DNA from 3 places in the Geobacillus sp. G4 genome. Region 2 is predicted to be linked to each of the others. Evidence: predicted binding sites of a transcription regulator. Region 2 holds the regulator's gene; each other region holds the start of a gene.
The links. The regulator Rex, encoded in region 2, represses fermentation and respiration genes when NADH is low (regulators of the CRP and FNR family bind a similar motif). The targets are predictions, from matches to a motif close to TTGTGAAATATTTCACAA.
Positions count from the first base shown of each region.

Region 1 (3,278 bases), on a different contig from region 2:
CCCCCTTTCATTTGTGAACGTTTTCAATCACTTGTGGCATTTGTCCGGCGTGGTGTGTTCGGTTTCCTTTTGCTTGTCATAGCATGGAAAGCAGTACAACGTCTCTGTTTCTCGGCTGACGACGCCGTTTAAAAACCCATGCAGACAATGGATCGGCTTGCCGCATTGCGCGCAAAAGCCAACAAGCTCTTCCAACCGCCATTTCTCCTTTCATGGGGATTGAACATGTTCACCTTCGGGCTGTGACGCTCGTCACTACCCCCCAAGGTTCAAGCGGTTATGATAAAGTATATAATTCATTATACTACAAAGGAGGCCAATGTTATGAACCAATTTGCCGCCAAAATCCACGCCCCGGACTATCCGCCGCGCGACCGCCATCCGGCAATTTTTCGGCTGTTTGACAGTTTGAAGCCGGGGGAAGTGATGGAGCTGACGAATGACCATGACCCGCGTCCGTTGCAATACCAATTCATGATGGAGCGTCCGGATCAGTTTACATGGGAGTACTTAGAGGAAGGGCCGGACGTATGGCGGGTGGCCATCGGCAAAAAATAAATCATCCGCTCCATTGGGATTTCCGTCTGCAGGCGGAAATCTTTTTTTTTTCGCCGGTTGGTATGGTACGGTAAAAACAAACGATGGATGTCCGGAAAGGGGAAGCATGATGAAACAAACGATTGCCGGAGCGGTGCTCGCCGGCGGCCAGTCGCGCCGGTTTGGGCGGCCGAAGGCGTTTGCGTTGCACGAAGGAGCTCCGTTTTTCACTTGGTCCGTCGCGGCGCTGCGATCCGTCGCCGATGAATTGTACATCGTCAGCCACCCGTCGCTTATCGATGAATTCCGCCGGCAAACGGACATCCCGGTGCTGCTCGATGTGGAGCGCTGCCGCGGCTGTGGGCCGCTTGCCGGCCTTTACACCGTCATGGAACAGAGCCGAGCCGACTGGGTGTTCGTCCTGCCGTGCGACATGCCGTACATGCGGCGGGAAGTGGCGGAGCGGCTTGCTTCCTATATCGATCCGACGTTTGACGCCATCGTTCCACTCTATGGCGGCCGCCCAGAGCCATTGGTCGCTCTATACCATCGTCGGCTTCGTTCCGTGATCGCCGAGCTGCTTGACGCCGGCGAACGGCGGATGATCTCGCTTATTGACGGCGCCCGCGTCCGCTATGTTGACGCCCAACAGCTTGCCGCGGATGAAACCGTATGGCGCAATGTCAATACGGAGGGAGAGTACCGGTGAAGGGGGAATTGTGGCCGAAGGAGACACAGCATATACTTTTTTCAATCAGAAGAGCCATCCTTGACCACGAAATGGTTCTTTTTCCCGGCTTTTCACCATAAAATGCACTTGATGCAGGAAGACGCTCATGATACGCAAGTGAAAAATGATTTCGCCTGTACAATAACTGTCAATAAAAGGTCAAGTGCACCTTTTGATGATGACCTTGAATTTTATGAAACGGCAACAGTGCGAAAAAAAAGAACCGTACGGCCTCGGCTCTTTTGCGTCATTGGACTGGGGGTTGATTTTGGTCCATTTCCTTCGCCAGGTCCGCTACTTCGGCGACGGTCAGCCCCGTTCGTTTCGCGACTTCGTGAATAGGCAGAACGTCAAGCAAGTTTTTCGCGATTTCGATGGCTTTTTGTTTTTCGGCTTGTTTGACCGCCTTCTCTTTTTCCTGTTCTAGATCTTCTACGCGCAAACGAAAGACTTTATTCATTTTCATCCACTCCTTTACTTTTTGGGCGTATGGCGGGTCAATATATTATACCGCCTGTTCAGATGGCTGTCATCTTCGCCCATGGTACGATCGCCCTCTGTTGTGGCTTTGCTGTGGATGTGATCGATATCACATAACGCGCCTGAATGTTGCGGTACAATGGAGGCCAAGGAGGGAATTGGATGCACGATTTCAATAAAAACCCGTTTATCGTCATTTGGGAGTTGACACGGGCGTGCCAACTCAAGTGCCTTCATTGCCGCGCTGAAGCGCAATACCATCGCGATCCGCGCGAGTTGACGTTTGAGGAAGGGAAAAAACTGATCGATGAGATTTACGAGATGGATCAGCCGATGCTCGTCTTTACGGGCGGCGATCCGCTCATGCGTCCGGATGTGTACGATTTAGCGAAATATGCGATCGATAAAGGGCTGCGCGTGTCAATGACGCCAAGCGCGACGCCGAACGTGACGAAAGAGGCGATCCGCAAAGCAAAAGAGGTCGGTCTGTCGCGCTGGGCGTTCAGCCTTGACGGGCCGAACGCCGAGATTCACGACCATTTCCGCGGCGTGAGCGGCTCGTTTGATTTGACGATCCGTGCGATTCAATACTTGCATGAGCTCGACATTCCCGTGCAAATCAACACCGTCATTTCGCGATACAACGTTCATGTGCTTGATGAAATGGCGGAATTGGTTGAGAAGCTGAAATGCGTCCTTTGGAGCGTCTTTTTCCTTGTGCCGACAGGCAGGGGGAAGGAGGAGGACATGATTTCCCCCATCGAGCATGAGCGGGTGTTCCGCTGGTTGTATGAAACGAGCAAGCGCGTTCCGTTTGACATTAAAACGACAGCCGGCCAGCATTACCGCCGCGTTGTGCTGCAGGCGAAAATGCGCGAAGGAAAAGCGACAAAAGGCGGCATCCGTTACGAAGATGTGTTGAACCAAGGGTTGACCGGACAAGTCGACGGGCTCGGCCGCGCGCCGAAAGGAGTAAACGACGGCAACGGTTTCGTCTTTATTTCCCATATTGGCGACGTCTATCCGAGCGGGCTGCTGCCGGTCAAAGCCGGGAACGTCCGGGAAACGCCGCTGGCGGACATTTACCGACACTCGCCGATTTTCCAAGACTTGCGCAATCCGGACAAATATAAAGGAAAATGCGGCGTCTGCGAGTTCCGATATGTGTGCGGCGGCTCTCGTTCACGCGCTTACGCTGTAACGGGCGACTATTTGGAAAGCGAGCCGTATTGTGTTTACATTCCAAAGGCGCTGCGGACAAAAGAGCAAAGCCAACGGTAAGAGGGCGGGGAAAAACGGCTGCTTAAAATGACGGCGCTGCGGCGTTCGTGAGACGGTTGTCCGGGCGCATGCGGCGGATGTTGGATGTGTGTTCAAAACACACGGGGAAGGAGCAGGCGCCCTTCCCCGTTTTTGTTGAAAGATCATTCGTGGTTCAACTCGACTATAAAGGTCTCGGGCCCGGTCGGCGCCGCGCTTCCCCCTTTTGGTTCGAGGCTCGCTTTAATTTGCTTGAACTGTTTGACATCCT
Region 1 covers NZ_JBEPJY010000004.1:167,393-170,670, forward strand. The annotation lists gene ABS784_RS06890 (hypothetical protein) at 28-195, opposite strand; gene ABS784_RS06895 (DUF2249 domain-containing protein) at 325-558, shown strand; gene ABS784_RS06900 (molybdenum cofactor guanylyltransferase) at 665-1,246, shown strand; partial or broken gene ABS784_RS06905 (transcriptional regulator) at 1,515-1,772, opposite strand; gene ABS784_RS06910 (TIGR04053 family radical SAM/SPASM domain-containing protein) at 1,910-3,028, shown strand; gene ABS784_RS06915 (anti-sigma factor domain-containing protein) at 3,172-3,278, opposite strand, start outside.
Region 1: ABS784_RS06910 (TIGR04053 family radical SAM/SPASM domain-containing protein) is a predicted target of Rex. The motif match lies at 1,845-1,862, and genes of this name have one in related genera.

Region 2 (3,278 bases):
GGAAGCTGATTTGGCGGATGATGGGTGCACCGTCGCCATAGCCAACGGCTATGTCTTCAGCGGTGAGCACTTCATAGCCGCTCGGTCGATCGATCGAGAACGAAAAGGAGGCTGATTTTTCATCGCCGACAGGCCGTTCGAGCCGTTCTATTTTTTCCAGTTGCTTTCGCCGGCTTTGCGCCCGTTTGGCCGTCGAGGCACGGGCGATGTTGCGCTGGATGAAGTCTTGGAGTCGGGCGATTTCTTCTTGCTGTTTCTCGTACCGTCTTAACTCTTGTTCGTATTGCTCGGCCCGCAACTCCAAATAGCGGCTGTAGTTGCCGGCATAGTGTTTGAGCGTGGCATTCGACAGTTCGTATACGTCAGTGACGATTTTGTCTAAAAAGTAGCGGTCGTGGGAAACAACCAGGACGGCACCGGGATAGGCTTGCAAGTACTGCTCCAGCCAAGAGAGCGTCTCAAGATCCAAATGGTTCGTCGGCTCGTCCAAAATCAATAAATCCGGCTTGGACAACAGCAATTTCCCAAGGGCAAGACGCGTCCGCTGTCCGCCGCTTAACGACGAGATCGGCGTTGTTTTATAATCATATGAGGAAAACTGCAGCCCGTGCAAAACGGAGCGGATATCGGCTTCGTATTGGTAGCCGCCTTGTTCTTTGTATTGTTCTTGCAGCTCGTCATACGTTTTCAGCGTTTTTTCATAGCGAGCTGGATCGGCGAGTACGTCTGGGTCGCCGAGTTGCATGCTGAGTTCGGCGAGCTGTTTTTCGAGTCCTAGAAGCGGGGTGAATACCTCAAGCATTTCGTCCCAAATGGAACGCGGCGAGTCGAGCCCGCTGTTTTGCGCCAAATAGCCGATTTTGATATGGTTTGGTTTGATGATTTTGCCGCTGTCGAAAGAGAGTTCACCGGCGATGATTTTCAACAATGTCGATTTTCCCGCTCCGTTGCGGCCGACAAGGGCAATTCGGTCGCGGGACTGTATTTCTAGTTTTATATTCGATAAAATAAGGTCAGCGCCGAAATATTTCGTGAGCCCGTGCACTTGCAAAATGATCATGTCATTTCACCTCGCGAATAGTTTAACGTAAGTCGCGAAAACGGTCAAAGACGAATGATGAAAAATCGTGTATAGTGTATAAATGGAGGAGATTGTATTGTCATCGTTCACTCATTTCAATGAACAAGGGCGCGCGAAAATGGTTGATATTACGCACAAAGAAGATACTGTGCGAGTGGCTGTGGCGCAAACGAGCGTGACTGTCAGCCGGGAAATTTACGAAAAAATGACGAGCAATGCGATCGAGAAAGGGGATGTGCTCGCCGTCGCTCAAGTGGCGGGGGTGATGGCGGCGAAGAAGACAGCTGACCTTATTCCAATGTGTCACCCGCTTATGTTAAAGGGTGTGGACATTGCTTTTGCTTGGGAAAACGATGGAGAAGCGCATAAGCTCGTCATCACGGCAACGGTGAAAACGAAAGGGAGCACAGGAGTGGAAATGGAAGCGCTGACGGCCGCTTCGGTCTGTGCGTTGACGGTGTACGATATGTGCAAGGCGCTTGATAAAGGAATGGTCATCGGTCCGACGTATTTGGTCGAAAAAACGGGCGGGAAGTCTGGCCATTACCGACGGAAAACCGATTAGCTAGGGGATGAGATCATGAGCAACGAACAACCGAAAATTCCGCAGGCAACCGCCAAACGGCTGCCGCTTTACTATCGGTTTTTGAAAAACTTGCACGCTTCCGGCAAGCAACGCGTCTCCTCTGCCGAGTTGAGCGAGGCGGTGAAAGTCGATCCGGCGACGATCCGCCGCGATTTCTCCTATTTTGGCGCGCTTGGTAAAAAGGGATACGGGTATAATGTCAATTATTTGTTGTCGTTTTTCCGCCGGACGCTTGAAGAGGATGAGGTGACCGAAGTCGCCTTGTTTGGCGTCGGCAATTTAGGCACCGCCTTTTTAAACTATAATTTTTCGAAAAACAACAATACGAAAATCGTGATGGCGTTTGATGTCGATGAGCGGAAAGTAGGAACGACAGTCGGCGGGGTGCCGGTCTATCATCTCGATGAGTTGGAGGAGCGGCTTCACGAAAACATCCCGGTCGCCATTTTAACCGTGCCGGCCGCCGCGGCTCAAGCGCTGACCGACCGCCTTGTCGTCCAAGGAATTAAAGGCATTTTAAACTTTACTCCGGCGCGGTTGAACGTGCCGAACCATATTCGCGTCCATCATATCGATTTAGCCATTGAGCTGCAGTCGCTCGTCTATTTTTTGAAAAACTATCCATCGCCATCGTAAAAGGAGAGAACAACACATGAAATATTTGTTGCTCGTTGCTGCAATTTTGTTGCTGTTTGGCACGAAAAAGCTGCCGGAATTAGGGCGGTCGTTCGGCCAGTCGCTTCGCGAGTTTAAAGACGCCACAAAAGGGCTCGCTGATGACGAAGAAACGAAAACCGACCGATGACAAGGCAGGATGGAGAAACAATGAATGACAAAGAAATGTCGGTGTATGAGCATCTGGGTGAACTGCGAAAACGGCTCATCATCGTGCTCATCTTTTTTGCTGCGGCGCTTGTCGTTAGTTTCTTTTTTGTCGATGATGTCATTTTGTATTTGCAGCGAACGGCCGAGGCGAAGCATTTGACCATGAACGCCTTCCGCCTCACCGATCCGATTAAAGTGTATTTTCAGTTTGCCTTTGTCATCGCAGCTGTGCTGTCGGCTCCGGTGCTGTTGTATCAAATTTGGGCGTTTGTCAGCCCCGGTCTGTATGAAAAAGAGCGGAAAGTGACGTTAAGCTATATCCCGGCGTCGATCGTTCTTTTTTTAGCAGGCGTCAGCTTCGCTTATTTCGTCTTGTTTCCGTTTGTCGTTCGATTTATGAGCCAGCTGGCTGACCAACTAGGGGTTCAACAAATGATCGGCATTAATGAATATTTTCAGTTTTTGCTTCAGCTCGTGCTGCCGTTTGGCATCGTATTTCAGCTTCCGATTGTTGTGCTGTTTTTTACCCGCTTAGGGCTTATTACGCCGCAGCTTCTTGTTCGCATCCGCAAGTATGCGTATTTAGCGCTGCTTATTTTAGCGGCGGTCATTACGCCGCCGGATGTGTTGTCGCAAGTGATCGTCATGATTCCGCTCACCATTTTGTATGAAGGAAGCATTTGGGTGGCGCGCATCGGCTATCGGAAAGCGCAGCGAGCAGTCGAGCAGGAAGGCAATGAGTGAGGCGGGACGAAAAACATTGAGAGGAAAGCGAGCAAGGCCGGG
Region 2 covers NZ_JBEPJY010000025.1:13,850-17,127, reverse strand. The annotation lists gene ABS784_RS15855 (ABC-F family ATP-binding cassette domain-containing protein) at 1-1,060, opposite strand, end outside; gene moaC (cyclic pyranopterin monophosphate synthase MoaC) at 1,158-1,646, shown strand; gene ABS784_RS15845 (redox-sensing transcriptional repressor Rex) at 1,662-2,303, shown strand; gene tatA (twin-arginine translocase TatA/TatE family subunit) at 2,320-2,472, shown strand; gene tatC (twin-arginine translocase subunit TatC) at 2,493-3,236, shown strand.

Region 3 (3,278 bases), on a different contig from region 2:
ACGCTTTGCCGCGATTTCTTGTATATGACCATTATAAGCCAACGGTCCACAAATGAAAATGGGGCGCTGCGCGTTCATGCCAAACGATGGAACGTATCAAAACGCCGTTTCCCTCATACATTGTGATAAGAGGAAAAAGAGGGGGGAGATGGATGCGGCAGGACGAGCTGAAAGAGCTGGAACGGGCCATTGCGGAGATTACGGAAATTGCGGAAGGATTTGGCCTTGATTTTTATCCAATGCGTTATGAAATTTGCCCGGCGGACATTCTTTATACGTTTGGCGCTTACGGGATGCCGACGCGATTTTCCCACTGGAGCTTTGGGAAACAGTTTTACAAAATGAAGCTTCATTATGATTTAGGGTTAAGCAAAATTTACGAGCTCGTCATCAATTCGGACCCTTGCTACGCGTTTTTGCTCGATACGAATACGCTCATCCAAAATAAGCTGATCGTCGCCCATGTGTTGGCCCACAGCGACTTTTTCAAAAACAACGTACGCTTCAGCAACACGAAGCGCGATATGGTGGAAAGCATGGCGGCGACAGCGGAGCGGATCAAGCATTATGAACATCAATACGGAAAATTGGAAGTGGAAAAATTTTTGGATGCCGTCTTGGCCATTCAGGAGCATATCGATCCCTCGCTCCTGCGGCCGAAGCTGTCATGGACGTGGGAAGATACGGAAGTGTACGAAGAGGAGGAGCCTCCGAAAACATCGACGCCGTACGACGATTTATGGTCGCTTGACGAGCGAAACAAACTGAAAACGCCGCCGCGAAAAAAACGGCGCAAGTTTCCGCCGCAACCGGAAAAAGATGTGCTATTGTTCATTGAAGAATACAGCCGCGAACTGGAGGATTGGCAACGCGACATTTTAACGATGATGCGCGAGGAAATGCTTTATTTTTGGCCGCAGCTGGAGACGAAAATCATGAACGAAGGATGGGCGACGTATTGGCATCAGCGCATTTTGCGCGAGATGGATTTGACGAGCGATGAGGCGATTGAATTTGCGAAACTGAACGCCAACGTCGTGCAACCGTCGCGCACTGGCATCAATCCGTATTATTTAGGACTGAAAATTTTTGAAGACATTGAAGAGCGGTGGAATAATCCGACTGAGGAGATGAAAAAATACGGCGTCAAGCCGGGGTCGGGGAGGGCGAAAATTTTTGAAGTGCGCGAACTCGAATCCGACATTTCGTTTTTGCGCAACTATTTAACGAAAGAGCTCGTCATGCGCGAAGATATGTATTTGTTCCAAAAACAGGGGAAAGAATATAAAATCGTCGACAAAAACTGGGAGCATATCCGCGACCAACTCGTCAGCATGCGGGTAAACGGCGGATTCCCGTATATCACGGTCAATGACGGCGATTATATGCGCAACGGAGAGTTGTATTTGAAGCATTGGTATGAAGGAATCGAACTCGATCTGAAGTATTTAGAAAAAGTGCTCCCATACATTTATCAGTTGTGGGGCCGTCCGGTCCATATGGAGACGGTCGTCGAGGAAAAGCCGATGTTGTTTACGTATGACGGGAAAACGGTGCATCGGAAATATTTATAACATAAGGGCAGGGATCTCCTGCTTTTTTTGTTTGTCACGATGAATATGTGAAAAATGACACAAATTATTCGAAATCATGCCGGATAGCGTCCCCGATTTTATGAAATAATATGAAGTGGATAATTTGTGATGGTTGTCACAAATTCTTCACCACTGTTTGTTCGCCCGGGGGGATGGATATGTGGAAGCGGCATGAAAAAACGCTTGTGTTCGTTAGCTTTGCTGTTGCGGCTGTTGTCTTGCTTTCCTTGATTGGCCGCTTGTTTTCATAAGGGGGGATGAATCGTGAACGGTTACGATCCGGTGCTGCTTAGCCGTATTTTGACGGGATTGACGCTGACGGTCCACATCATTTATGCCACGATCGGCGTCGGGATTCCACTGATGATCGCCATTGCTCAGTGGGTTGGGATTCGCAAAAATGATATGCATTACATCTTACTCGCTCGCCGCTGGACGCGCGGTTTTGTCATCACCGTAGCGGTCGGCGTGGTGACAGGAACAGCGATCGGCTTGCAGCTGTCGCTTTTATGGCCGAACTTTATGCAGCTGGCTGGCCAAGTGATCAGCTTGCCGCTGTTCATGGAGACGTTCGCCTTCTTTTTTGAAGCCATTTTCCTCGGCATTTATTTGTATACATGGGATCGGTTCGAAAATCAGAAAAAACATTTGCTTTTGCTTATCCCGGTGGCAATTGGGTCTTCAGCATCAGCCATGTTTATTACGATGGTGAACGCGTTTATGAATACGCCGCAAGGGTTTGAATTTAAAAACGGCGAGCTTGTCAACATCGATCCAATCGCGGCTATGTTCAACCCAGCGATGCCGACGAAAGTCGCCCATGTGCTGGCGACTTCGTATATGACGTCAGCATTCGTGCTTGCTTCGATCGCCGCTTGGCATTTATGGAAAGGCAATCGTCACATTTATCATCGCAAGGCACTTCATTTAATGATGAAAACAGCTTTTATTTTTTCGGTAGCCAGTGCATTGATTGGCGACTTATCGGGCAAATTTTTAGCCGAATACCAGCCAGAAAAGCTGGCGGCTGCTGAATGGCATTTTGAAACGAGCTCCCATGCACCGTTGATCCTGTTCGGCGCGCTCCAAGAAGACGGGGAAGTGAAATATGCCTTGGAAATTCCATATGCCCTTAGCATTTTGGCCCATAACCATCCCGCTGCGGTTGTGACCGGACTGAACGAAGTTCCGGAAGATGAACGCCCACCACTGTACATTCATTACTTATTCGATGTGATGGTCACGATCGGGGTGTTTTTAATGGTTGTCGCAGCCGCGTATTGGCTCGGATCGATTTTCCGCTGGAAGTGGACGGCGAAAAAGTGGTTTTTTGGACTGCTGGTGGCGGGAGGGCCGCTGGCGATGGCTGCGATTGAGGCGGGATGGTACTTAGCGGAAGTCGGGCGGCAGCCGTGGATTTTGCGCGGCTATATGAAAACGGCGGAAGGAGCGACATCGTCGGCGCATGTGGATACGATGCTTGTGTTGTTTTGCCTTTTGTATATGGTGTTAGTAATTGCGAGCGCAACAGTGCTCATCCGTATGTTCCGCCGCAACCCGGTTGAACGGGAGCTGGCAGAGCGGGCCAATAACGGGGAGGTGGCGCCATGACGCTCGAAGTCATTGGCATTTCGGTGTTATGGCTGTTTTTGTTCGGGTACATTATCGTTGCCTCGATTGATT
Region 3 covers NZ_JBEPJY010000004.1:26,650-29,927, forward strand. The annotation lists gene ABS784_RS06190 (SpoVR family protein) at 153-1,574, shown strand; gene ABS784_RS06195 (cytochrome ubiquinol oxidase subunit I) at 1,860-3,206, shown strand; gene ABS784_RS06200 (cytochrome d ubiquinol oxidase subunit II) at 3,203-3,278, shown strand, end outside.
Region 3: ABS784_RS06195 (cytochrome ubiquinol oxidase subunit I) is a predicted target of Rex. The motif match lies at 1,620-1,637, and genes of this name have one in related genera.